Regions from separate parts of the Bacillus sp. JZ109 genome, predicted to be linked through region 2. Evidence: predicted binding sites of a transcription regulator. Region 2 holds the regulator's gene; the other holds the start of a gene.

Region 1 (3,425 bases), 410 kb from region 2:
TAATCCTGGTTTTGCAATCTGGTCTACATACAAATCCATCATAGAGAATAAAAGCACTTCGCCGATTGTAAATGTGATGACAATCATCACAATTGATGGAACACCGTGTGATACGGTGAAAATGGCCATGCTGATGCTAACCATCACATTACCGAGCATCAGAGAACAAAGCGGCGAAAACCGTTTTGCAAAATGGACAATGGGAAATTGCGTCGCCAACACAACGATTGCGTTTAATGTCAGCATCAGCCCATACAGCTTCGTTCCATTGCCGATCAAGGGGTTCTGCGCCATATACTGAGGGAATGTGGAACTGAATTGTGAGTAGCCGAAGGTGCATAGCGTAATGCCGACCAAAGCAATGGTAAAAAGATAATCCTTTTGCGTGACCATAAACGCTTCCCGCACGCTCCTATTTCGGGACTGGGCTGGTGCTGATAAGGATGGATGTTTTTTAAATTGGAGGGCAAGCATAATTCCGTATAGTCCGTAAATGACTGCAGGCACCAAAAAGGGCGTAGTCGATTGCGATGAGCCGAAATATAGGCCAAGCACAGGTCCGAAGACAACGCCGATATTAATAGCCGCATAGCGTAAATTAAAAACTAGCAGTCTCGTTTTTTCTTCTGTCATATCAGACAGCAAGGCCTTTGAAGCGGGCTCAAACAGTGATTTGCAAAGACCGTTTAATGCGTTTACTACAAAAAACACCCAGAGATGAGATGCCGCCGCAAAGCCTGCAAATACCAGCATCCATCCGAAAATCGATACAAGCATCATGTTTTTTCTGCCGAATTTATCTGAGATATATCCGCCGTAAAAGCTTGCGAGGATGCCGACTGATGAGCTCGCGGCGATGACCAGCCCTGCATAGGAAGCTGATGCGCCTTGGACGGCTGTCAAATAAATCGCTAAAAAAGGAATGCTCATCGATGTTGCCATTCTGCCGAAAATGGTTCCGATTATAATTGTCCAGCTGATCGGGTGGATATCTTTCCATTTCTTCATGAATTATATTCTCTCCTGTATGTATGATCTTTCTCTATCATATATGAAAAAATTTCCTTCTCCAATAGATCGTTCAAAATATTTCGTTATTGACATGTAGTATGCCTGATTGTATGGATGGCAATATACTATGCGTTGAGGATGCGTGTGGCGGGGGTTACATCTTGAAATTGAAGGTGATGACAGAAGGAAAATGACGGTATGTCCGAATTCAGTGAGGGTGTGTTTGAAACATTAAAAGAGTTTAAGCCGCCAGGACGTAGATCATATCGGCAGTGAAACCGGCTATGAGATCAAGATGTACGCTGAAAACCGATGGACCGCATGACAGAACAAGAGAGCACATCTCTTCGAAAAAGTGTATACGCGTGATCATGGACAGCTTATTCCGTTTTGCGCGAGCATTGAGGGGAATTTTACGCCAGGCCATATGAATCTATGGAGCGTGAGAAAATCCTGCTTTTTTTCTGTAAGCCTGAGACTGTTTATTTGTTTCAGGCGGTGTTTTCAAGGGGAAGCCGCATCAGCGGCTGAAAGTCATGCGTTTAAGAGAACAAGCCTTGGTTTGTGACATAGTCATAAATGATATCTTCTATATGCGCATGCAAATCCTCATCCGGTTCTTCATTCCGTCTCTCTTGTAGAGCCGCTTTCAGGCTTTGTTTTTCATACGGGCTTAACGGATCTATAGCAACGTTTCTGCCGTATTGCCGCAATGCCTGTTCCATCATTTTTTCGACAAATTTCTCCATCATGACTCTCCTATCCTTATGCTTCGCTTTTATTCTACTAAATGTTTTTCTTCTCTCAAACCCTTGGATCATATTTTCTGTCAGACAAGAATCATTTACCAGTATAAAACGAACATACTTTCGCATATAATGAAAAACGAACATAAGTTCTTTTTAGAGGTGTGTATGATGAAAGAAAAAGTGATTTTTCTCGTTGACATGCAATCGTTTTATGCATCTGTAGAGAAAGCGGAAAATCCACATTTGAAAAATAGGCCCGTCATTGTTTCGGGTGACCCTGAAAAAAGGGGCGGAGTCGTATTGGCTGCCTGCCCGCTGGCGAAACAAAAGGGTGTGGTGAATGCTTCACGGCTGTGGGAGGCGCAGGAAAAGTGTCCTGAGGCTGTTGTGCTCCGGCCGCGTATGCAGCGGTATATTGATGTATCACTGCAAATTACGGCCATTCTCGAGGAGTATACAGACCTTGTGGAGCCTTATTCTATCGATGAACAGTTCATGGACATTACAGGCAGCCAGAAGCTGTTTGGGACGCCGATGGAGATCGCGAAAAGCATTCAGGGCAGAATCATGCGGGAGATCGGCGTTTATGCACGGGTCGGAATCGGCCCTAACAAAGCGCTGGCCAAAATTGCGTGTGACAATTTTGCCAAAAAGAATAAGAACGGTATTTTTACCTTAACGAAAGAAAATATGAAAACCGAAATGTGGCCGCTCCCGGTGGGCAGCATGTTTGGCGTCGGGAGCCGCATGAAGCATCATTTAAATCGGATGGGCATCAGCACGATCGGCGGGCTCGCGGCTTTTCCGCTCGATCTTTTAAAAAAGAAATGGGGCATTAACGGCCACGTGCTGTGGATGACGGCAAACGGAATCGACTATTCCCCTGTGTCAACTTCGTCTCTGGACGGGCAAAAGGCGATAGGCCATGGAATGACTCTCCCGAGAGACTACGAACACTTTGACAAAGAAATCAAGGTCGTATTGCTTGAGCTGAGTGAAGAAGTGTGCAGGCGAAGCCGAAACGCCGGGGTCATGGGGCAGACGGTGTCAGTGAGCTGCCGGGGTGCTGATTTTGATTGGCCGACGGGCTTCAACCGGCAAGTGAAGCTGGCAGAGCCGACTAATTCTACTCAGGATGTATATGAGGCTGTACGCCGGCTGTTTCTTACATTTTGGGACGGGAAACCTGTCCGCCGCCTCGGTGTCAATCTGTCTCAGCTCTCATCTGATGACATATGGCAGCTCAATTTATTTCAGGATTATGCAAAGAAAATGAGCCTAGGCTATGTGATGGACGGCATTAAAAATCGATTCGGCGACACAGCAATCATCAGGGCGGCGTCACTGACAGCGGCAGGCCAGGCATTTGAACGTGCGGCTAAAATAGGGGGGCATTATAAATGAACGATCATTTAAAAAGGGGCAACCTGCTGTGGGAAGGGAGCAGGATGTTTCTGCCGGAACATAAGCAAAGCCTGCTGGAGAGAAAGCGGCTTAAACAGAAGCTGCAAAAGCCGATCCTTGACCCCGATAAGCTGGAAGAGATGAATCAAACGCTTTGTGCCGCGATGGAGTTCGCTCAGGATATCACTGTGAGCTGCTTTCAGGACGGTGAGATTGTCCGCTGCACCGGGAAGATCTGCCGGTATGAAGAGTTTGAAAAAG
Region 2 (3,425 bases):
CTGGTGTAACATCATTGCCTTCTGGGTCAATGATTTTCACACTTTTTAACGTGTTCTTCATAGAAGAACGAAAACCTTTCAAGTACTCTTGACGGAGCTTTTGCTGTTCGGCTTTTTCTTCTTCTGTAATAACGCCAGCTTTAGCTTTGGCAGCAAGTTCATTAATTCTGGCAATTTTCGCGTTTGAAATCATGTTAAACTCCTTTATTGCATTTTGTCTATATAGTACTAGATCAAAAAAAGTTTTACAACTGATTCACTCTGCTGTCTCTTCATTCTCTATGTATTCCTGAAAACGCCGGTGAACGGTTGCTTTAGAGACATCATAGCCAAACCCTCTTAGGGTAGCCGCGATTTCAGCAAACGTCAGTTTATTCGCTCTCAGGCGGACGATCTCTGAGATTGGCACCTCTATTTTTTCTTTTCCACTGTTCCCATGTTGGTTTTTTAAGTTTTTTTGCGGTTTAAAACCGTTTTTTACTGCACGTTTCATTCCCCGTCTGATTTTCATGTTGTGAATCTTTCGCTGATACTCTTCCACAATGCTGACGATTTCCAAGACCATTGAGTCAGCCTCCGATAACTCCAGTTCACCTCTATGAGCCGTTGTATAGACTTTCACACCTTCTCTATAAATACAATGAAGCAGTGCGATTTTTGCGTTTCCCCGTCCGAGCCTAGTCTCATCCTGAACCAAAATGACATCAATTCCAGCGTTCTTAATCACATCAAGCAGCTCAAATACACCATCCCGATCCATTTCATATCCGCTGGCTTTTTCTGAAATCACTTTGACCACTTCCATGCCGTTCTCCGCTGCAATGGCCGTAAGCTCCTCCTCCTGCCGCTTTAATGACGTTTCCTGCTGTTCTTTATTTGTGCTTACACGGGCATAAATGAGTGCTTTCATTTTATCTCTCTTTCCTCTCTATCTTACAGTTGCTAATTCATATGCATCCTGATGCTTCTTTTTCAATGGGATCACTAACTCATCACCCGGCTGGATATCAGAGGTTTGAAGTTGATTTTTATCAGCTACCCATTCAATAAAATCATTTTTGTTTATCTTTTTTGTATCGGCTACCTGATCAGCAATTGACCAGAGTGTGTCGCCTTGCTGGACTTCTATTTTAACATACTGATTAAGCTCTTGGCCGCTGCTTGTATATGACAGCATAAGGATAACCGCGCTCAAAATCACTGTGAACAGACCGACAAAAATAATAGATTCTTTACTCATGATCATAACCTCCAACAGGAATGTTTGTTCGCATTTTTATAATTTCAGTATATACGAACAAACGTTTCTGTCAATTGTTTTTTCGAACCTATGTTTGTACTGTAAGGAAAATCATGCTATAATCTTCTTAAAATCGACGTTTTGAGGTGCGAAAAATGACGAAGCTATCAAAAAGGCAACTTGATATCCTCCGTTTTATTAAAGCAGAGGTTAAATCAAAAGGATATCCGCCTTCCGTGAGAGAGATCGGAGAGGCTGTCGGGCTTGCGTCCAGCTCTACTGTCCACGGCCATTTGGCCCGCTTGGAAACAAAAGGGCTGATCAGACGGGATCCGACAAAACCAAGAGCAATAGAAATTCTTGATGAAGAAGTAGACATTCCGCAAAGCCAGGTCGTTAATGTACCGGTCATCGGGAAAGTCACGGCGGGATCTCCTATTACAGCAGTAGAAAATATTGAAGAATATTTTCCGCTCCCTGACCGCATGGTTCCTCCAGACGAGCATGTATTTATGCTGGAGATTATGGGAGACAGTATGATAGATGCTGGTATTCTCGATAAGGACTATGTCATCGTTAAACAGCAAAACACAGCGAACAATGGGGAAATTGTAGTTGCGATGACAGAAGATGATGAAGCAACTGTAAAACGATTCTATAAAGAGGATACACACATTCGCTTGCAGCCTGAGAACCCAACGATGGAACCTATCATTTTGCAGAATGTCAGCATTCTAGGGAAAGTGATTGGCGTGTTCAGAACCGTCCATTAATCTATTGATCTATCAGATGCATGAAATAACCCCCTTTTCCTTTACGGAGAGGGGGTTTGTTGTTCAAAAAAAGCAGGCTCGCCCTGACTTTTGGGTGCGAGCCTGAATAGGAGGAAAAAGAACATCATGTTTACACCATAATTATCCACCAAACAATTGTTGAAGTCAAGAAATTTTCTTTCCTTCAGGAAACTTTTATTCAAAATATGAACGTTTAGAATATTAGACGCTATCTTCTTAAAAACGTTTCATTTTTAGGTCGTGGAAGGATGCGGTTTTATATTTATTAAAGGGCGAGGCAATTGATATAACTGAAAATTTAGTACATAGTTTAGGTAGTTCAACACTCTGTTAAAACAGCTCGCTTTCTTCATATAAAATGTAATATGTATTTCAAATTCTCCTTCACCGAATCACTTGTGCAGTTCAAAAGATATGGCATCGTTGAACTAATCGGGTAGAAACCTTCCCCAAACATAAAGTCTCCACCAACACCCTTCTTTAAATTTAACCTTATATGAAATATGGTGTGTGATATCAAAAGGCCGTTTCATCATAAAAGTGCATATGGGTTTTTTCTTGTTTGTAATATCGAAGCTTGTCTTGAAGTGTTCCGGTATGAAATTCAAATTTGTGGCCGTCAGGGTCGGTAAAATAAATTGATTTTCGATCGCGTTCATCTCGTTCTCTGCCAGGCAGAATATTGACATGAAGTCTTTTTAATTTAGCTGATACCTCCTCAAATTCATGATCTTCAATTGTAAAAGCAATATGGGTATAAGAAAGCTTAATGTCATTTCTCGGGATGTCTGGTTCTTCATTAAGCGCTAGCCAGATGCCGTTCATGTCAAAATATGCAGTTGTTCTTCCCTTTACCAAAAGCTTTGCATCAAACACTTTTTGATAAAAATCAATCGATGTATCCAAATGCGAAACTGAAAATAACAAGTGATTGATTCCTTTTATCTCCACAAATCATTCCCCCCTTGAAAGCTGATCATCCACATATACGTCTTTTTTCATAAGAAAGTTTCATACTGCTGAAAAAAAATACCAGTGTAAACAAAAACGGACTGTTTAAAATAGTAACATGACCATTATGAATGGTTTTGAATTGCATTATTTATCATTTGTTTACGCCCAAGAATTTTCTTCAAAAAATAACAATTTAGGTGGTCAAATGAAACATATCATTGCGCTTGCTTCAAAGATTGCTTTCACTCTCGCCCTTTTATATGTGATTTTGGACAGAGTCTATCACGCATCCTTTTTAAGTGTGATGTTTATTGCACTTTTCTTAGGTTTTGTTTCCTATCTTTCTGGTGACATGCTCGTCTTACCCAGAACAAACAATATTACAGCTTCATTGGCTGACTTTGGCCTTTCATTCGTTATTCTTTGGGTATTTGTTT

The links. The regulator LexA, encoded in region 2, represses DNA repair genes until DNA is damaged. The targets are predictions, from matches to a motif close to CGAACATATGTTCG.
Region 1: a site for LexA is predicted at 1,870-1,883, ahead of M1D94_RS09525 (DNA polymerase IV). Genes of this name have one in related genera too.

What each region holds. Positions count from the first base shown of each region.
Region 1 covers NZ_CP096388.1:1,807,577-1,811,001, forward strand. Annotated here, with positions in the region: gene M1D94_RS09515 (MDR family MFS transporter) at 1-1,008, opposite strand, end outside; gene M1D94_RS09520 (YqzH family protein) at 1,554-1,760, opposite strand; gene M1D94_RS09525 (DNA polymerase IV) at 1,926-3,164, shown strand; gene M1D94_RS09530 (YolD-like family protein) at 3,161-3,425, shown strand, end outside.
Region 2 covers NZ_CP096388.1:2,219,786-2,223,210, forward strand. Annotated here, with positions in the region: gene M1D94_RS11720 (DUF896 domain-containing protein) at 1-193, opposite strand, end outside; gene M1D94_RS11725 (YneB family resolvase-like protein) at 257-910, opposite strand; gene yneA (cell division suppressor protein YneA) at 929-1,246, opposite strand; gene lexA (transcriptional repressor LexA) at 1,396-2,013, shown strand; partial or broken gene M1D94_RS11740 (hypothetical protein) at 2,384-2,642, opposite strand; gene fosM (FosM family fosfomycin resistance protein) at 2,551-2,985, opposite strand; gene M1D94_RS11750 (YndM family protein) at 3,194-3,425, shown strand, end outside.